4 regions of the Shewanella sp. YQ_9 genome follow, and region 2 is predicted to be linked to each of the others. Evidence: predicted binding sites of a transcription regulator. Region 2 holds the regulator's gene; each other region holds the start of a gene.

The links. Region 2 encodes LexA, which represses DNA repair genes until DNA is damaged. Its sites were predicted from a motif close to TACTGTATNNNNATACAGTA; they were not measured.
Region 1: a site for LexA is predicted at 3,762-3,781, ahead of ACF8D4_RS03945 (DNA topoisomerase III). Genes of this name have one in related genera too.
Region 3: a site for LexA is predicted at 2,376-2,395, ahead of ACF8D4_RS22395 (LexA family transcriptional regulator). Genes of this name have one in related genera too.
Region 4: a site for LexA is predicted at 3,490-3,509, ahead of ACF8D4_RS02330 (ImuA family protein). Genes of this name have one in related genera too.

Annotation. Positions count from the first base shown of each region.
Region 1 covers NZ_JBICJO010000014.1:82,402-87,642, reverse strand. Annotated here, with positions in the region: gene ACF8D4_RS03970 (TonB-dependent receptor) at 1-1,806, opposite strand, end outside; gene ACF8D4_RS03965 (hypothetical protein) at 1,833-2,060, opposite strand; gene ACF8D4_RS03960 (hypothetical protein) at 2,386-2,718, shown strand; gene ACF8D4_RS03955 (VOC family protein) at 2,785-3,159, shown strand; gene ACF8D4_RS03950 (hypothetical protein) at 3,266-3,640, shown strand; gene ACF8D4_RS03945 (DNA topoisomerase III) at 3,815-5,241, shown strand, end outside.
Region 2 covers NZ_JBICJO010000020.1:137,244-142,484, reverse strand. Annotated here, with positions in the region: gene ctaD (cytochrome c oxidase subunit I) at 1-941, opposite strand, end outside; partial or broken gene coxB (cytochrome c oxidase subunit II) at 960-2,081, opposite strand; gene ACF8D4_RS06190 (cell division inhibitor SulA) at 2,550-3,041, opposite strand; gene lexA (transcriptional repressor LexA) at 3,038-3,658, opposite strand; gene plsB (glycerol-3-phosphate 1-O-acyltransferase PlsB) at 3,924-5,241, shown strand, end outside.
Region 3 covers NZ_JBICJO010000079.1:1,696-6,936, reverse strand. Annotated here, with positions in the region: gene ACF8D4_RS22410 (hypothetical protein) at 1-1,184, shown strand, start outside; gene ACF8D4_RS22405 (hypothetical protein) at 1,184-1,396, shown strand; gene ACF8D4_RS22400 (hypothetical protein) at 1,426-1,896, shown strand; gene ACF8D4_RS22395 (LexA family transcriptional regulator) at 2,409-2,816, shown strand; gene ACF8D4_RS22390 (Y-family DNA polymerase) at 2,816-4,075, shown strand; gene ACF8D4_RS22385 (hypothetical protein) at 4,459-5,241, shown strand, end outside.
Region 4 covers NZ_JBICJO010000007.1:115,602-120,842, forward strand. Annotated here, with positions in the region: gene ACF8D4_RS02305 (class II glutamine amidotransferase) at 1-220, shown strand, start outside; gene ACF8D4_RS02310 (DUF3108 domain-containing protein) at 164-892, opposite strand; gene ACF8D4_RS02315 (MGMT family protein) at 912-1,274, opposite strand; gene def (peptide deformylase) at 1,451-1,945, shown strand; gene ACF8D4_RS02325 (ATP-binding protein) at 1,942-3,369, opposite strand; gene ACF8D4_RS02330 (ImuA family protein) at 3,522-4,649, shown strand; gene ACF8D4_RS02335 (Y-family DNA polymerase) at 4,651-5,241, shown strand, end outside.

The sequences.
Region 1 (5,241 bases), on a different contig from region 2:
GCTGCTGATATCGAAGTTCAGCTGGGCTTCTAGGCCATAGGTGCGTTTATCGTTGTCCTTGACTTCTATGGTCAGATCGCTGCGATTGACCTCAATCACCTTATCCGAGATGGCGTAATACAGACTGGCCTGGGCCTGCCAACGGTCGGCCAGATAGCGCCAGCCCAGCTCAAAGGAGTCGGTCTTGATGCCATCGAGGCGGGAATCATTGATATTAATGCTGTTGGTCAGCTGCAGATAACCATCGGCATTGGCCTGATAGCTGCCGCGACCATAGTATTTGGACAGATCCGGCAGCTCAAAGCCCTGTGAGTAGGCAAGCCACAGTTGCTGATCCCGACTCAGTTTAGCCACCAATCCCAGGTTAACCAGGCCGACATGGTAGTCTGTGCTGCCGCCCTTGATAACATCGGCGCCCGGCGCCTTACCCTGGGCAATCGCCACCTGTTGGTTATAGCCGATAAAGTCATCGACGCTGTTGTCCATCTGCTGATAACGATAACCTGCGTTGAGCACCAGATAGTCGTTGATATCCCAGCTGCCCTGCAGGAAGGCTGCGATGGACTCGACACTGAAGTCGACATATCGGCCTGTGGTAAACAGCTCCTTCATGGTCAAACCGCCACTCTGGTTGGCGGCGTCGAGATCAAAACTCATCTGATCCGAGTCGAAGCTCTCCTTGTCCCAGTCGATGCCCCAGGTGAGTTTGAGGCTGTCGCTGGGCTTGGATTCCAACACGGCTTTCAGGCCATAAATGCCGGTGTTTTGTGACGAGGCCGAGAAGTTGTAAACCCCGAGGGTTTCACTGACGTAAGGGAAGGGGTGAAAGTCGAGATCTTCCTTGCGATAAAAGCCTTGCAGGTACAAGGTTTGGCCGAGAAAATCAGCCTGGGTATAGCTGAGGTTAAGTAAGGTACGATCGGTTTTGGGACTGCGATCGGCATTCAATCCCTTGCGGCTTTCGAGCAGGGAAGCATCTGAGGTGACACCGCTGAAGTTTTCCCCCATATAGAGGCCGTGGTCGCCATCGGACTCATTGTTGTAAAACTGCACCATGGCACTGAGGGTGGCATTGTTTGGTAGGCTCCAGTCCAGATTGGCCATCAGATCATAACCTTGGGTGTACTGCATGCCGGTTTGAGTGATATCCGGCATCACCTGATTGCCGCTGCCGTCGAACCATTGGCCATTTTCCTGCCAGGCGGCACTGAAACGTCCCTTGAGGGTATCGCTGCCTCCGGCCACGGCAAAGGCGGCGCGGTAATCCAAGTCATCACTGCCGTTAAAACCCGATTTGAAACCTGCTTCGGCTTCAAAGGTATCCTGGCTGTCGGCGGCTTTTTTGGTCACTATATTGATAGCGCCGCCCAAAGCACCACCGCCATAGAGGGCTGAGGCGCCGGCCAATACTTCAATGCGGGCGATGTTAAAGGGATCTATGCTGTCCAACTGGCGGCTGATCCCTCTGGAGGTGTTCATGGATACGCCGTCTATCAGCACCACCATGGCGCGGCCGCGCATGTTCTGACCAAAGTTGGTTCGGCCCTGGCTGGATACGTCCATGGAGGGAACCAGGGCGGCCAGCATCTCTTTCACGCCTTTGCCGCTGTCTATCTGCTCGCGGATGCTGTTTTCATCGATTAACCAAACCGTGCTGGAGAGCTCGCTTATCTGGGTAGGGGTACGGTTGGCACTGACCACCATGCGCTCCATCTGGGTTTCTTCGGCCATGGCGGCCCCCATCAGCAGCAATTGACTGCTGACAGCAGCGGCGACAAGGCTCATCCGAACCATGGATTTGGGCATAACATTCTCCTAAACAACTCAAGGGGTTAAATGAGGCACCAGACAGGGATCCAGCAGGCAAACACCAGGCTGAGCGTCTTCTTGCCGGGTTGGTATCCCAAGGCTAAAGACAGCACCAAGCCTGGTGCCAACAGCAGGATCAACAGCCGGGCATCCAGCCCAAAACTGGCCAATACCAGCATGATTGCCAGCAAGACCAATCCCTCACACCAAAGCAGTTGGTTACAGCGCAACAACAGCGGGGACGTTTCCATATTATTTGGCCTCCTGAAAGATGTTGCATTTTAATTGCAAACAAGAATGGTTCGCAATTGAATTTACACTGAGTGATGGAAAAGTGAGCTTATGGAGGTATGAATATTTCCATAATTAAATCATGGGTATGTGAAGATATCTTCGAATAATGCTTTGAAGGAGGACCGCAGGTGGGACACTTGGTTTTGACTGTCGGAAAAATAGGGGCTTGCTATTGGCCTGGAAAGTCTCGGCCGGGCTTTCATGGTTGATTTCAGCCGCTGATAGGGCATAGATTACGGCAAGGTAGAAAGGGAAATACTGAGAAAGGTTGTATTCAACACTATGGACAAGTTACTGGAAAATCTGTTTTCAAAGCGCGCTGATGAGCTGGATGCCTTGCTGGATAAAAGAGATGAAGCGGCATTTGATAATGCTTGGGTGCATTTAAATCAGCAAGTAGGCGAGGTTGATGCTCACTTGGATAACAAATTTGATAGCAAAGCGTTGTTTATAACATTGTCCGAAGCGACCAATTGCCACGAGATATGCTGTTATATCACAGATGACCTGGAGCTGATTGAGAAAGCTCGGACCATGGGTTTGGAGTCAAGGTTTCTGGATTATTTAAAGCAAAGCTATCGGCAAGGTCAGGTGCCATACGAATGGTTAGGCTAAAAAACAGACTCGCTCTTGCATATCGGCGGCGTTGCCGGCTTGAGCAGATTTCAGGAGACTTGCTTGATGAAAGTGAAACGAATCGTAGCCAATGTGGCCGCTGCCGACCTGGACGCAGGCCAAGTATTTTATGAATCGATTTTTGGTCTTGAGCTGGTTATGGACCATGGCTGGATTAAAACCCTTGGCTCAGCTGAAGAGATGAAAATTCAAATCAGTTTGGCAACCGAAGGCGGCTCAGGGACGCCGGTGCCAGATCTCTCTATTGAGGTGGACAATCTTGATTTGGTGCTTCATCGGCTGAGAGCGCAAAACATAGAGATTGAATACGGGCCAATCTCAGAGCCTTGGGGTGTGCGCCGCTTTTATATCAGAGATCCATTTGGGAAATTGCTCAATGTACTTCAACATGATCCGGATATACTCCTAACTTCAAATTGAATAGTGGATGATTTTACTTAAATAACCCATTGATTTCACTATGGCCACCCCAGGAGAATTGCTTTTACCCCGGGGCAGAGCGTCGGGACAATAAGGAATTAAGCAGATGCAGTTACCCATAGAATATTACTGGTTGAAAGCGCATAAATTTGCAGGACTCATGCCTTGGTGGTTTATCGATGAACCCGGCGGACCCGGGCTGAGAATGGAATACCAAAAAGAAACCGGGGAGGACTTCTATCCCATCGCCAGGCGGCAAGACAATGACAGCGTGGCCGGGTTTAAAGTGATTGACGGCGAAATACAAAAAGAGCTGGTCTCTGTCCATTTAACCTGGACAGGAAAGCGCGAACAGCAAGGTTTTCCGGCCAGGGCCGTGTACAAGGATATTTTTTCCTGGTTGTCAGAAGAAGTCCTTCCCGAAACGGCTGACTGGGTAAGTGAAGAATTCCTGGCGGAGCTTGAGGAGGAAAATAGATAGCTGCGCTGTGTTTAGTTGCCTTGTTCAATCGCCTTGTTCTATCAACTTTGCCCAATCAAGCTTAGTTAATCATGCCATTACCCACAGAGGGTTTGCAGCCGACAGATGACTTGGCTAGAATTACTGTAATTTTATCCAGTAATACTGTTCAGTGACAGCCAAAGGACGCAGTGGATGATCCTCTATATCGCCGAAAAGCCCAGCCTTGGGCGCGCCATCGCCGAGGTGCTCCCCAAACCCCATCGCAAACATGAGGGCTATATCGAGCTTGGCAACGGTGATTGTGTTTCCTGGTGTATAGGTCATCTGCTGGAGCAAGCTGAGCCGGATGCTTACGATCCCGCCTACAAGTCCTGGCAGTTGGAACATCTGCCGATTGTCCCGTCCGATTGGCAGATTAAACCCAAAGCCAGCAGTCGCGGCCAACTCAGTGTCTTGCGTAAATTGGTCAAGCAGGCCAGTGAGTTGGTCAATGCCGGCGATCCGGACCGGGAAGGGCAGTTGTTGGTGGATGAGGTGATTGCCCATCTTGGGGTCAAGGGCGATAAGTTGGCAGCGGTTAAACGCTTGTTGATAAGCGACCTCAACCCGCAGGCGGTAAAACGTGCCCTGGGGCAGATGCGCAGCAACCGCGAGTTTGTGCCATTGTCGACTTCGGCACTGGCGCGTAGCCGAGCCGATTGGCTCTACGGCATGAATATGACCCGTGCCTATACCCTGCAGGGGCGCAAGGTGGGCTATCAGGGCGTGCTGTCGGTCGGTCGGGTGCAAACCCCTGTGCTTGGTTTGGTTGTCCGGCGCGATCAGGAAATCGCTGCCTTTGTGCCCAAACCTTTTTATGAAGTACTGGCCCATCTTAGCACCCAAGAGGGGAGCTGTTTCAGCGCCCGCTGGCAGCCCAGTGAGGCCTGTCAACCTTGGATGGATGAGGAGGGGCGGGTGCTCTCCCGCGGTTTGGCGATGAATGTGGTCGGCAGGATCACCGGCCAACCCGGCCGGGTAGATGAGCTGGAGCGCAAGCAAAGACACCAGGCACCGCCTTTGCTCTACAGTCTGTCTGCGCTGCAGATTGATTGCGCTAAACGCTTCGGTATGAGCGCCAAAGAGGTGCTGGATACGGCGCAGTCTCTGTACGAACGGCATAAATTGATAACCTATCCGCGCTCCGATAGCCGTCACCTGCCCAAGGCGCAGTTACAGCTGGCCCCGGCAGTCTTGAATGCCATTACCCAAGGGGCGGCAGAGCTGCTGCAAGGCTGTGAAGCGCCCAATCCCGCCCTTAAGTCCAAGGCCTGGAATGATGCCAAGGTGGACGCCCATCACGCGATAGTGCCTACGGAAAAGACGGCTAACCTCGGTGTGTTATCACAGCGTGAGCGTCAGGTGTATTTGCAGATCGCTCGTCAGTATTTGGCGCAGTTTTACCCTAATGATGAGTACCTTGAAACCCGCGCCGTGATCGACATTGTTGGAGGTTGTTTCGTGGCCAAGGCCAAACAGCCATTGAAACAGGGTTGGAAGCAATTGTTTGGCAAACAAAAAGCCGACGATGAAGCGGAAGATATTCAAACCAGCTTACCTGAGTTGACTCAAGGGCAGAT
Region 2 (5,241 bases):
TGATGTGCCCACACCAGGAAGGAGAGGATCGCGATGCTGGCGGTGGCGTAGACCATTGAGGCGTAGCCAAACAAAGGCTTGCGACTGAATGCCGGAATGATGGCCGAGATGATGCCGAATGACGGCAATATCATTATGTACACCTCGGGGTGGCCGAAGAACCAGAAAATATGCTGGAACATCACAGGATCTCCGCCGCCGGCGGCATCGAAGAAGCTGGTGCCGAAGAATTTGTCTGTGAGTACCATGGTCACAGCCCCGGCTAATACAGGCATAACGGCTATCAGAAGGAAGGCGGTGATAAGCCAGGTCCAGACGAACAGGGGCAGCTTCATCCAGTTCATGCCAGGTGCGCGCAGATTCACTATGGTGACTATCACGTTGATAGCCCCCATAATTGAGCTTATCCCCATGATATGTATTGAAAAAACAAACAAGGCTGTACTGTCGGCGCTATAAGTTGTCGACAATGGGGCATAGAAGGTCCAGCCAAAATTGGGGCCGCCACCTTCCATAAACAATGAGCTAAGCAGGATCAGGAAGGCGAAGGGCAAAATCCAGAAGCTCCAGTTGTTCATCCGCGGCAGCGCCATATCCGGCGCACCTATCATCATGGGGATCAACCAGTTGGCCAGACCGGTAAAGGCCGGCATCACGGCGCCAAAAACCATGATAAGGCCATGAACTGTGGTCATTTGGTTAAAGAAGTTGGGTTCGACCAGTTGCAATCCGGGCTGGAATAGCTCAGCACGGATCACCATGGCCATGGCGCCCCCTATCAGGAACATGATGAAGCTGAACCAGAGATAGAGTGTGCCTATGTCTTTATGGTTGGTGGTCAGCAACCAGCGCATGATCCCCTTGGGGGCGTGATGATGCTGGTGTTCCTGTTCAGCGATTTCCTGAACGCCGGCTTCGGCATCTTGACTGAATGAGTTCATCTTCTCCCCCTACTGCCCGTGGTTATTGACGTCGGCGGCTTGCACTGTGTCGCCTGTATTATTGCCCCAGGCATTACGCTCATAGGTCACCACAGCAGCCAGTTCCTTGGCGGTTATCTGTTTGCCGAAGGCCTGCATGGCGGTGCCTGTCTTGCCATGGATCACTATGTCCAGATGGGCAGCCATTGGGCCTATGGCAATAGCACTGCCCTTGAGCGCCGGGAACACCCCTTGAAGTCCGGCGCCGTTGGGCTGATGACAGGCGGCGCAACGCGCCATATAGATCTGTTCGCCAAGCGCCATGGCCTCATCATGGCTCATGGTCTCACTGAGGGCCGCCTGAGCTTCTTCGGCGGCCGTAGCCGCGGCTTGTTTCTGCTCCGCCATCCAGGCGTCAAACTCATCTTCTGCCAGTACCTTCACCACAATCGGCATAAAGCCGTGGTCTTTACCGCAAAGCTCGGCACATTGGCCGCGGTAGATCCCCGGTTTGTCCACCCGGGTCCAGGCTTCGTTAATAAAACCGGGATTGGCGTCTTTTTTGACGGCAAAGGCGGGCACCCACCAGGAGTGGATCACATCATCTGAGGTCATCAGGAATCGGACTTTGCGATTGATGGGCAATACCAAAGGCTTGTCGACTTCAAGTAAGTAGTGCTCGCCCTTGGCTTCCTGGCCTTCTATCTGGGATCTCGGCGTTGCCAATATGCTGAAGAAGTCGATGTCTTCGCCGAAATAGCTGTAGTGCCATTTCCATTGCGAGCCGGTGATCTTGACCGTCAAGTCGGCATCACTGGGATCTTCCATGGCAATCAGCGTTTTGGTTGCGGGGATTGCCATCAGGATCAGGATTAAAAAGGGGATAAGCGTCCAGGCAATTTCTACCTTGGTACTTTCATGGAATTGGGACGCGACTGCCCCTTTGGACTTCCTATGGTTGATCATGGCGTAGATCATCACGCCGAATACGACCAAACCTATGGCGCAACAGATATAAAGAATGATCATGTGCAGGTGATACACCTTGCCACTGATCTCAGTTACCCCTTGAGTCATATTCAAGGGCATATCTGCCTGAGCGCCTGGAGACAACAAGCTGACGCACAACAAGGTCAGCAAAACACACAGCCATTGCTTCACAAGACATCTCCTCTGTCAATTGCATTCGCAACTACAAAGAAGAGTCACACAGTAAGTCTTTGCTCTATGCAAACTCTTCAGTTCCCAAAAAAGCAACGATGACTTCAAAGTGCGGCGGCGGTTTCACTTAGCTCTAGGTATACAGGTGGTGACCACTGTTGCACTTACCGCTGAATATACTCAGCATTTCCGGCGACGGCACCACTCGCTATGAATCGAAATGGGGCGGTCAACCTACGACGAATTGCATGGAGATAACACAATCGTTGTTCTTACATTACTTGTAGATTAAATATTGATCAAGATCACGATGTTTTCTAACTATATGAAAAAAAAGCGTCTGTTAATCCAGAGGTGAATTCTGTGTGAGTAGCAGAGCTGCGCGGTTTGCCGCCGATTGACAGGGGAAGGCATTGCACCAAAAAGGCACAGAAAAAAGGCCATCCCAGGGATGGCCTTTAAACACAATCAATGGATGGAGTGGGTAAGTTCGTTGAGGTGGTTATCCACCTCTTTCGCCTGCTGTCCCGTTTCCAACACTATGCCCATGGCTCTGGCGTTACGGGCGACCAGCTGCAATCGGCGGTTATCACGGGCATCCAGGCTGTCTATCCAACTGATCACTGCACTGGAGGTGCCGTTGGTCAGGGCTCTTTCCGTTGCCCACAAGGCTTCTACTTCATCCTTGGTGCGCACCAAGAGTACTCTATCCATTCTGACACCGGCCCTTGCTAAGGTTTCTTTGTAACCTATGCTGGCCGGGGCGTTAATCAAGACTATCCAGCGTCCCTGTTGACTCAATTGCGCCAATTGAGGGCAGAGGCGCAATAATTCCTGACGTCCCTGGCTATGGCTGGCCAAGCTGGAGATACCGGTATGTTGCCAAGGCTGATTGCCGGCAATACCGGTGTCTGTCCACAGGCCTGGGTGTCTTGGGGCGTTGCCAGTCATTATGCTCATAGCCAGTCTCCATTGCGTATTATCCCTACCGCCAGTCCTTCAATGGTCAATGGCTGGAAAGTCAGGTCGACTTTGATTGGGGAGTAAGCCTCGTTCTCGGCATGTAGATAAACCACATTACCTTTCTTTTCAAAGCGTTTCACAGTTACATCGTCTTCAACCCTGGCCACCACGACTTGACCGTTACGGGCTTCCTGTACCTTGTGAACCGCCAGGAGATCACCTTCGAGAATACCTATGTTCTTCATGCTGTCGCCGCGTACCCGTAGCAGAAAGTCGGCATTGGGGTGGAACATGCCAGGGTCGACCTGGTAATACTGCTCAACGTGTTCCTGAGCCAGTATGGGTTCACCGGCGGCAACCTGACCAATCAGGGGCAAGCCTGTTTCTGACTCCGCTTGTTCATCATGAGGCAGGCGAATACCACGAGAGGTGCCTGGCATGATCTCAATACAGCCTTTCTTGGCCAATGCCTTGAGGTGTTCCTCGGCGGCATTGGCGCTCTTGAAGCCCAGCCGGGTGGCAATTTCGGCCCGGGTTGGCGGCATGCCGGTGTCGGCTATATTGCGTTTAATCAGTTCCAGAATCTGTGCCTGGCGCGGTGTCAGTGGTCTCATGGTGATTCCTGTTTTTTCATACAGTACCTGTCAGTATATACAGTATTTTTGTCAGTGCAAGTATTAACCAAAATTGAAACTTTTAGGGAGCGGATAAGTAAGCCATTCGGTGCTTTGGTTTTAACGGCTTGTCTGATGCAGCATGGGGAGTTCAAGGCATTGGCCAGAGGAACTGCCGGGGCCGGTTCGCACCTTCCCTAGCTAAGGTTCAGGAAATTCTGGTATTCTATTGGGCTATTGATTGTGGCTCAGACACTGAAAAAACATGTCCAAACAAGATTCATTCTGGTTTAAATCTCTTCGCTGGCTCCAAAGCAAGCTGGTGCATACCACTGTGGTGCCTCAGGATCCTTTCGCCGATTTGAACCTGGATCCGGCCAAGCCGATGGCCTATGTAATGAAGACGGAATCTGTCAGTGATATTGCGGCATTGGCGGAAGTCACCCGTAAGTTTGGTTTGCCTTGTCCTTATGAGGCACTCAAGGTTGATGATATTACCGTTCCCCGAGTCGTCTGCCTGGAAGGAGCCAAGCCCCTATTCGGCAAGCGCAAGAGCAACAAGCCATTTCTCAGCTGTTTCACTTCTCTGCTGAACCTGCATCAGGCCAATCCACAACTGGATATTCAATTGGTGCCAGTGAGCCTCTATTGGGGCCGCACTCCGGGTAAGGAAGATGACAGCATGCGTGCCGCCGTATTTGAGCGGGAAAATCCCACTTGGCTGCGCAAGTTTCTGATGATCCTGTTCCTGGGGCGCGACAACTTTGTGCAGTTTTCCAATGCCGTGTCGTTGCGGCTGATGGCCGATGAACATGGGACCGACAAGGCTATTGCCCATAAGTTGTCACGGGTGGCCAGGGTACATTTCCGCCGGCAACGCAAGGTGATGACAGGACCCGTGCTGCCCAACCGTCAGGCTCTGTTCAATGAGTTGCTGCGCTCGGAAACGCTGAAAAAGGCGATTAAAGAAGAGGCCGCTGCCAAGAAGATCCCCGAGGCCAGAGCCCGGGAGATGGCGGAAGAATATCTCGATGAGATTGCCGCCCACTATTCAGACAGCCTGGTGCGTATTGCCGAGCGGATCCTCACCTGGTTGTGGAACAAGCTCTACAAGGGGATCAACATCAAGGGCGCCGAGCAGATACGCCAGCTGCACCACGATGGCCATGAGATAGTTTATGTGCCTTGCCACCGCAGTCATATGGATTACCTGCTGCTCTCCTATATTCTCTATTTTCAGGGTATGGTTCCGCCCCACATAGCCGCCGGTATCAACTTGAACTTCTGGCCCGCCGGGCCCATGTTCCGCCGTGGTGGTGCTTTCTTCATCCGCCGCAGCTTCAACGGTAACAAGCTCTATACCGCTGTGTTCCGCGAGTATCTGGATCAGCTGTTTGCCAAAGGCTATTCGGTTGAATACTTCACCGAAGGTGGCCGCTCCCGTACCGGGCGGCTGTTGTCACCCAAGACAGGAATGCTGGCGATGACAGTCAACTCTGTGCTGCGAGGCATTGAACGGCCGGTGACTCTGGTGCCCGTGTACCTGGGCTACGACCATGTCATGGAAGTGGCCACTTACCACA
Region 3 (5,241 bases), on a different contig from region 2:
ACCTGCCACCTGAGCCAGGGCCAATCACTATCCGTTTCAGTGAATCTTGGCAGGACAACCAGAGCCCAGTCAGCTTGAAGTTCAAGCCAAACCCACGGCATTGCTACTGGGATGATGGCGGCGGCTTGATAGATGCCAATCCGGTTCAGCCACCGCTTGATCTCAAAGTCCCCATTGAACCCCAGATCCGGAGACTGTATTTAATGCAACCGACACTGACCTGTCACCGCCTCTCTGATAACCGCGAGCTTGTTATTACTGAATGCAGCATTACTGACAGCCGCAGCCAGTTTGTGACCTCTGGCAGTATCAAGTTTTCAAGCAAAGTGGATGCGCTTCTTGCCGTTGACGAGGTGCTGAGAATTGGCATTAACGGCTATGAGTTTTACCTGCTGGCCGAGGCGCCGAGCAGCAGCGAAGCATGGGCCTCTAACAGCTACACCTCAGCCGCCAGGGGCCGGGCTTCTCAGTTGGCATGGCCCTGGAAGCGTGAGATCAGTTACCACAATCAAGCGGCCCGGTCATTCGCCGGTTGCCTGAGCGATATTGTAGCCAACAGCGGCTGGAGCATTGAACTGGTTCAGGTACCTGACTTTGTGATCCCGGCAGGGGTTTGCTCAGTTAGCGGCAAAACGCCGCTGGATGCCGTGGCCGAGTTGGCCGGGCTGGTTGGCTGCATGGTGGACCCGGACGAAGATAACAGCAAACTCAGGATCCTGCCGCGCTGGACCTATACGCCCTGGAGCATGGCCGCTGCAATTCCTGACGTATTGCTGCACGATGCGGTGATCTTCAATCACAGCGAGCAAACAGAACGTGGCCAGCAATGCAATGTCGCCTGGGTGCGCGGGGAACAACAGGGCGTTTCGGTAGAAGTTCGGCTTAATGGTACCGCCGGTGACGAACCAACAGACGATATCAGCAACATGCTGATTGTTGATACCCAAGCCGCCAGGCTGGCAGGTACCAATGCCATTGCCGATTCAGGTACCAAGCGCCGAGTCAGTATCAACACCACAGTGATGGCCGACTTGCCGCCGCTGCGCCCTGGCCAGCTGATTGGTATTACCTGGCGCGGTGAAGTCTATAAGGCGCTGTGTGATACCGTGACCATCAGCGCAAACATGAGCAGTAGCGGCCTTACCGTGCGCCAGAACGCTGGTTTAATCAGACAGGGGGCATAATGCTGAAACAACTGAAACGTGAGCTGCTGCCAGCGCGTGAGATAGCGAAGGTCAACGCAGAGAACGCAGATGGCACAGTGACTGCTACCACGCGCAGCGGTAAAACATTCAGGGCAACAGGCAGCGGCAATGTTGGCTCATACGTTTATATTCAGGATGGCCGGGTACTGGGCCCGGCGCCCGACTTGCCGCACTCGCAAATCCTTGTGTAGACTGAAACAGATCAAGGAGGAACAGCAGCATGAGAACGATAGCGCTAATATTGGCCCTGGGTTCTTCGGCAGCATTTGCAGAGGTGTACGAGTGCGAGCCTGGGGTTTTCCAAGCAGAGCCATGTAGCATTGACAGCAAGCCGTTAGAGCTTCGACAAGGATCCAACGTTGAATACCGGGTCCCACCTAAAGTGGAATATGAACCTGCTGTGGAAGAAAAACCTTCCACAGACATGACCAATAATCACCCTTGTTATGGGAAAAAAATACCACGTGATGCAATACGTTGGCGGCATTTGGCTATTTGTATGACCGAGAGCCAAATGCTGAGTATTGCTGGGCCTCAGCAATACAACGTTTATGAGTATTATAAAGACGGTAAGCATTACAAAGAGTATCGGTTCACCGAACCCCGTTATGGATTTCCGTCTTATGCGATAGTGGAAGGGGGGTATGTGGTCGATCCTGGCGGCAGCAAGAGTTTTTCTAACTCCCAATAGCAACTAACAGCGCCAGTAACGTAGCCCACAATGACCATTTGGACATCAGCAGTGAACGATGGGAAATATGGTCATTGTACGCTTGCGGGGTAAGCTCCCATTTTACATAGGATGCATGCGAGTATGTTGAATCTACCTTAGTATTGAATTCCAGATGGCCTTCCCATAGATCCAAGCAAATGCTCCGCAATACCGTGGCAACGGTGTGAACACCTATACCGTTTAGCTCCTTCGAATTTGATGCAGAGAGCACGCTGAATCCATTTTTCCCGTGATCTAAAACGTATTGGGTTACACGAACTATATCAGGTTGACTATTCTTGTAACGATTCTGCTTGGTAAATGATAGCAAGCTAGTGAATGTCATCGTCTTTCCTTCATGGTTTACAGTGTTTCCCATACTAGCCATTGTTCATTTCCCCGTCACCTGTACCCGTTAACGGGTACATCAACTTGAATAATCCCCAAATCGCATACTAAACTGTATATATATACAGTATGGTTTGTGTCAAATGAAAGTCATTCCTTTACTCGCAAGAGCCGGGATAACAGGCTTCGAAAGCCCGGCAGCGGATTATTATCAACTTCCGTTGAGCTTAGATGAGCTCTTGGTTGAACATCCCAGTGCTACATTCATAGGACAAGCAGCAGGGGATTCTATGCAAGGAGTTGGCATTTTCGAAGGAGATATTTTGATCGTAGATAGGCACATAAAAGTGTTGAATGGGGATGTCATTGTGGCAAACCTCAATGGTGAATTTGTATGCAAGTTAATCGACACTGGCCGCAGACAACTGGTCTCTGCAAATGAACATCATCAACCTGTTCCTATCTTTGAGTGGGATCAGTTTTCGGTTGAAGGAGTGGTTATCCGTTCTGTGCGTTGCCACCGCCCCAGTAGACTGCTTCATTCTTGCTAATGTTTGCTTTAGTTGATGCCAATTCTTTTTACTGTTCCGCTGAACAGGTATTTAGACCAGACTGGCGTGGTAAACCACTGGTTGTGCTATCCAACAACGATGGCTGTGTTGTGGCAGCCAACAAACAAGCCAAACACGCTGGGGTTGAAAAATTTAAGGCTTACTTCGAGGTTAGGGAGCTTTGTCAACGGGCTGGCGTAATTGCTCTTTCATCCAACTATGAACTGTATGGTGATCTCTCAGCGAAGATGATGCAGATCATTGGCCGTTTTGCCCCCGAACAGCATGTATATTCGATAGACGAATCCTTCCTCTCGTTTGCCCGAGGTAATTTGGAAAGCAAATGCCTGGTAGCGCAAGGTACCGCGATTCGTCGTGCTGTTTGGAAAGAAGCTCGCTTGCCAGTATGTGTCGGTATTGGTTCAACGTTAACGCTTGCAAAAGCTGCCAATCACGCAGCTAAAAACCTTGATGGTTTTAATGGCGTATGTGTGATTGATTCTGAAGTAACTCGCCGTCATGTGCTTGAGCAAATTGGCGTAAGTGATGTGTGGGGAATTGGCCGGCGTATCTCAGCAAAACTCTTGATGATGAATGTCAAAACTGCTTGGCAGCTTGCCTGTTTACCCCCAGGGCTTGTTCGAAAACAGTTCAATATTGAGATAGAAAGAACGGCAAGAGAATTGTCCGGTTTACAATGCAAGCAATGGGACGAAGCACGGGTAGATAAAAAGCAAATTTTTTCTACTCGCTCAGTTGGTGAACGGATAACTGATGTTCAATCTCTGGCCGAAGCTATCGCTAAGCATGTTGGAGTAGCAGCTGCGAAAGCAAGAAAGCAGGGGAGCCTTACCAGCGCTATATTGGTGTTTGCTAACAATAGTCCTTATGATGAGCGGCCCGTTGGGTTTAAGCAGGTGGTACGGATCCCGGTACCAACTAATTGCTCTACGGTTCTCACCGCAGCAGTAAGTCGAGTCGTCCCTGAACTTTATCGCCCAGGTGTGCGCTACTACAAAATTGGCGTTGGTTTACTCGACCTCATAAGCGACAAACACTTCCAGCCAGATCTATTTACACCTTCACCAGCGGACCCTCGTCTTATGCAGGCATATGACGCACTTAACAACCGTTATGGATCCGATACCCTTTTTATTGCCGCTCAGGGGATTGAACAGAAATGGTCAATGAGGCGTCAGTTACTAACCCCGCAATACACTACCAATTGGCATCACTTACCAATGATCAGCTGTAAGTGAAGGTTAAGGAAGATCGGGGGGAGGCGGGCTGAATCCCATGACACAAATAGTCTATATAAGTGGCAAATGAGTGTTGTGTACATTGGTGAGTACATTTTAGAAAGGCTTGTCTTTAAAAATCTTATTTTAATCAATGCGTTGTTGTTTTATGTTTCATAATCATGCCAGAATATGGAAGGCTGAGGTTGGGCTTGACTCATGCTGATGACTTTGGCTCTGTAGACAAAAGCTTATCTTAACATTTTTTTACGGAAATGGGATTTTGCCAGCATTATCGCTGGTATTTCGGTTAAAAACCGCCCTTGGTGAATCGATGGCCTCTGGTTACAATAAGCGGCCTGCCGGCAGGGACAACGAGGTTCGGATTACCCGAAGGGATGCAGATGTACAGTCAGTTTTTCAGTTCACCCACCATAGTCAATCTTTCAATGCCGACTAGGTTGTGCCTCAGCCTGCCGGACAGTGTCAGTGATTTTGTGTTGTCGGAGGCCTTGCGCTCGCCGCTGCTTGAGTGGGTAATGCTTGAAGGAGAAGACAAGGCTTCGCAGGGGCAGTTTATTTTGAGGCTGCAACCTTTTCTGACTCAGCAGTTGCTACCCTTGGAATCCGTCAGGAAGGATGGAGTGTCGCGCACGGCAGGTCAGGGCTTTAGACTCTACTCTGAAGTTGGAACCAGTACTTCAAGTTGCATCGCTGCCCTGAGGCAGGGAGTGTGTCTCGATTTATGGCCGGGGCAGACATTTCTCTGCTCGTTACAAACCGGCAGATTCGAGCTGCTGCCCCTGGAGCAGGATTTGCGTTTGTCCCAGGAGCCAAGAGAGATCATTCTGGCCAAGACAGCGTTGGCCGAAGCTCAGGATTATCAAGCCAGTAGTGAAAAGTTGGCGGTGCAACTCAGTGAAGTGACTCAGGCTCGAATCAGGCTGGAACGATACCAGCAGGCGCATGGGGCTAAATTGCCCGAAGGCCTGCTCAATGAAGTCTGGCATCTGCTCACAGGTCTATCTCAGAAACGCCAATGGCTGCTGCGATGTTATAATCAGTCGCTTGAGCGTCCCAATTACCGCCAGAGTGCCAACCATGATGGCACCGAAGAAAGGCTCAGGCGCGCGCTTGAGTGCTATGAACTCTTGTCATCGCCGGAGCTCAATGCCATGGTCAGGCAG
Region 4 (5,241 bases), on a different contig from region 2:
TATCACCCGCCGGGCGCCCTTTGGCCGTGCGCAGCTGATAGACACGGATGTGGTGATTGATTTCGACACCCAGACCACCCCCAAGGATGTGGTCACTGTCATAGCCACCCGGCCGCTGACCGGCAATGAAAACTGGCAGCTGTTGGCGCCGGGAGATTGGAAATTATTCCGTCTTGGCGAGCTGGTTATTGACTTCCGAGCCCAGGCTCAGCTTGGCTAACTTGATATCGAGCTGCTTGCTGCCTGACTCAAAGTGGGTCAGGCGCACCGGCAGCCAGCCGAGATCCGGCGCCATCCAAACAAAGGTCTGCCGCTTGGTGCTGTCGCGAACCACTTCCAGTTTCACCGTGTTATAGACGCCACTGTCCAGTGTCATCCGCTCCTTGCCGACTATCTTGAAACGATAGTCATCTATCTCGTTGTCCTTGACCAGCTCATAGGCCAGTGACTCCTTGCCGGCGGCGAGATCCAGCCGAAACTGCAGCTGCACCATCAGGGCATCGTAGAGAGTGCCTGAATAGTCCAATTTGCTCTTTTCATCCTTGTAGCGACTGAAAATTTTGCCCTGTTCCTTGGCAAAGGCTATCTGCTCATTGAAGTTGGGGCCTGTGCCGGTTCGCTGATGGCTGAAGCGCAGCGGCGTCAACTGACCATCCTGATAGGTAAATTCACTGCGGATATGGCGTTTATCGCTCAGCACCAAGAGGCTGAGATCACTGTCCAATTTGTATTGATAGAAGTCGCCCTCTGGCGGCAACAGCATAAAACGGGCGCCACCGAGATTGATTTCGCCATAATTGACCTGATATTCGGCGGTGTGGGGTGCCAGGGGGCTGGTCTGCGCCCATAACGGCAAGGGCAGTAACAGCATCAAAAGTAGAAGCGAACGGATCAAAGGCAGTCTCCTGTGGTTAAAACGGCATGGACAAGACCAGAGTGGCCATGTCCGGCCGCCACTCATATTCAGACAGGGCAATTCTGCCTTGGTTCACTTGTACGCCTTCGCTGCGCAGCAGGCTCATCTGTAGCTGAAACGGATGGGTATCCTTGGCAAAGGAGATTTTCCCCTGACTGTTGATAACCCTGTGCCAGGGCAGTGCCAGGCTGTCCGGCGCCTGTTTCAGTGCCCGGGAAACATAGCGGGCCCGTCCTGGCAAGCCGGCATAGTCGGCAATTTTGCCATAGCTTGCCACCCGACCTTCGGGGATCAGTGCAACTATGTGCCAAATCTTCTGCATTGGACTCAGTGGCGGGGCGCTCGTTTCCGGGGGCATCTTGGCTCCTGATGCTATTGGCGCAAATTATAATACCATTCCATAGCGGAGGTTACTCACTTGGCAAAAGTGCCTCGGCGGCTCTGCGCTGCACACGCAAGGTTTGCCTTTTGATGCTTTTTCGCCATAATGGCGCCCATTGAACGCCAAGTCGAGTAAATTGAGAATATAACCCTATGGCAATTATGGATATTTTGACGGTTCCCGATCCCAGGCTCAAGCGTAAAGCCAAGCCTGTTACCGAAATAGAAGCCGTGCAGTCTTTCATCGATGATCTGTTGCAAACCATGTATCACACAGACGATGGTATCGGCTTGGCCGCGACCCAGGTGGGCAGTGAACACGCGATAGTCGTCATTGATATCTCAGAAGAGCGCAATCAACCTCTGGTGCTGATCAATCCGCAGATCACTGAGTCCAGCGGCGAATTTATCGGTGAAGAGGGCTGTTTGTCCATTCCCGGTTATCGCTCCAAGGTAAAACGCTTCGAGTCGGTCACTGTCAGCTATCTGGATCGCCAGGGCCAAGCCCAGACGATCCACAGTGATGATTTCCTGGCCATAGTGCTGCAACATGAAATCGATCATCTGCACGGCAAGGTATTTATCGAGCATCTCTCCCGCCTTAAACAGGAGATGGCACTGAAGAAGGTGCGTAAGTTTACCGCCTAAGCAATAGACTTAAGTTGGGCTTCGCTGCAGCTTGGCAGTTGCAGCGGCAGCTCAAGCAATATGCTCAAACCGCCCTGAGGCCGGTTAACCGCTTGGGCCGAGCCGCACAGGAGCTGCATACACTGGCGCACAATCGCCAATCCCAGCCCATAACCTCCCTGAGAGCTGTGACGCGCTTCATCCAAACGGGTGAAAGGGTTGAACAAGGCTTCCAGTTGCTCTTTGGGGATCCCGGGTCCATCATCGCTGACACTCAGCTGCAGTCTGCTATCACCCAATTTGTCGTCACCCAACTGAGATACCTGGATTTCCACCCGGCAGGTTTCACCGGCATATTTGAGGGCATTGCGACAGACATTTTCCAGCGCCCGCTTCAAGTAGGCCATATCGGTATGCAAAGTTTGCTCATCAATGGGGGCCTGTGCCCAGACTATGCTTTGCTTGGGGCCAGACTCAAACTCCAGATCCTGCAGCAGTGAGCGGCGTAATTCAGTCAGAGTAAAAGGCGCTGCCGTCAGCTTGATGAAGCCGTTGCTCAGGCGGCTGAAGTCTAAAATAGTGTTGATCAATTGCGCCATCTCTTCGCCCTGGCGTCTTAGCCTGGCAAGCGGTTGTTGATGTTCCTCCCCCAAGCGATTTTCCAACAGGTGTAAGGCCAGCTCCTGCCGGGCAAGGGGAGTGCGCAGTTCGTGGGAGACATCCCTCAGTAACCGTTGCTGGGTTTGAATGCTCTTTTGCAGCTGCTCGGCCATATGGTCAAAGTCGGTCGCCAACTGGAAAAACTCCGGCTGCTTTATCGAAAAATGGCTGGCAATCCGGGTATCGAGTTGGCCCTGTGCCAGCTGACGGGTGGCACTGCGCAGTAAACTCAGCGGCTGGATCAGATAGCGGCTCAGCAGACGACTGAACAACAAGAGCACCAGTAGCCCTACCAGGATACGGATAAGCCAGAGGCTTTTATCCAGTTGCTGCGCCGGGTGTAAAGAGGCGTTGAGCTGCACCACCAAGAGCAGGGGATTATCCGGCTCCAGGCTATTGCGTAATGGCAGACCTATCAAAGGTTTTTGCACCCTGTCCCCCATAGGCTGCTGCAACTGCTTGAGGAAATTGAGTTTGTAAACAAAGTGCGGGTGCATTTCCCGCTGACTCACCGCCTGCTGCTTGCTATCCAGCACATAGAGTACAAATGCCTGACGCCCCTCCCAATCCGCCAGTCCGGCTATATCGCCCCTGACGATATAGTCGTTGGCCTCATCGGCCAGTTGCTGTAACTGGCTTTGGGTCTGCTGGGGCAGCAGTAACAAGCGGTTTAGCAACATGGCTTCAATACCACTGGCGAGCAGCAGGATAAGCAGTAATGACACACCAAAATAGCCAAACAGTCGCCATTGGAGTTGGGAAAACAGGCCGGAAAAGGGCAGCAAGGCAAGCTCCTGAATTATTCACTGAAGTCGAGAATATGTTTCGATAATCATTCTCATTTATTCTATCTCGGGTTAAGGCTTTGGCGCCAGCACGACTTGTCAGTTGGCTAAAACCCGCTATACTGTATAAAAATACAGTATCGGTGTTTTTCATGTCTCTTTCAGCCAAAACTCACTCTGTAAAATCTGATCCAGCAAAATCTCAGGCCTTGAACGGCCTGCTGGAGCGCCGGGATCTCTGGTTGGGGCCGGGCAGTCAGGGCAAAATATTGGGGTATCCAAGTGGTTTTGAAGCATTGGATGCGCAGCTCAGTGATGCAGGGTGGCCAAGGCAAGGCATTTGTGAGCTTTTCAGTCAGTCTCTTGGGCACGGGGAACTCAGCTTGTTGCTGCCTTTGATGCGTTATTTACTGCCGGCTCAGTGTGGCTCACATTCAGAAAGAAATCATTCCGAAAAAAATCAGTCCAAAAGAAATCAATTTAGAGGGGATGAGTCCAGAGATGCCATGATAATGCTGATAGCGCCGCCATTGCAGCCGCTGGCACAGAGCTTTGCCCAGCACGGTATTGCCGCCGAGCGTATTTTGTGGCTGGAGTTAACCCAGCGTAAAGAGGTGCTCTGGGCCATGGAGCAAGGGCTGAGCAGTGGCGCCTGTCCCCTGGTGCTGGCTTGGCTGGACAAGCTAACACTGACTGAGGCCAGAAGGTTGCAACTTGCCGCAGAGCAGGGCAAGGCGCTGGGAATTTGCCAGTTGCCTATGGCTCAGGCCGACAGCAATCATCCTGTCACCCTAAAGCTGGCTATCAGCGCGGCTGGCGTTAATACCGCCAAGTTGCAAATTTTGAAGCGTCGCGGTGGTTGGCCCGTCCCTGAATTGCATCTGCGTGGCTTGCCGGCACTGGCGCTTGAACTGCCCCATGTCGAGCCGGGCGTGGTAACCCTGAGAAGCGGCAAGGCGGCTCCCAATCATAGTTTAAGTAACTCAATAGACTCAATTGAGCCAAATCATTCCGGCCGCAAGGCCAATGGCCCTGTTCTTCACGACTCTGGTTTACATGGCACTGGTCTTCATAGCACTGTGTTTTATGGTAACGTGCTTCATGGTCCTTGGGGGATGGCGCAGTCAACGACGGTTGCATCCAATGAATGCGCGCCTAATCCCTGGACGGCACGGCAAGAGTCAAACAAGCCCGCGGGGCTTTTTCACAGCGCTAATCCGCAAACGGTCAATCCTCAAACCACTCAAAGCCATACAGCTCATAGTCAAGAGGCTATCTGAGATGACCCAGGTATGGATGGGAGTCTGGTTTCCGCAGCTATTGCTGCAATATCAGCGTTATCGTCTGGCTATGCTGGGCAATATGACGGGCACTATGAGCGACACTATGAGCGACACTATGAGCGACACTATGACTGGAAGTATGACATGTAGTGGTACAGCTCAGGTTCAAACACGCGCTCAAACTCAGCCCCAAACCCAAAATCAACCAAAAGCAGTGCCAACCGCTGCGGCGTCAGAGCCTTTTGATCCCCAAGTCCCCATGGCCTTGTATGACAGCCGGAAGCTGGTCATACATTCGGCCTGTTCCGACGCTCAAGCAAAAGGCGTTACAGCGGGGATGAGTGTCGGCAGCGCCCAGTCGCTGTTGGGGGAGTTGCAACTCTGGCCGCTGCAGGAGGTGGACAGCGAAGCGTTGCGGGATTGGTTATGTCAGTGGAGCTATGATTTCAGCGCCAGAATCTGGCCGCCGTTGTTATCCGGGCTTACTGAACAAGCTGCCCAAAATGCGGCCGATGCGCGCTGGCCTACAGATACCCTGCTGCTGGAAGTGGGGTCCATGGTCAAACTGTTTGGCAGTTTGAGCGCCATT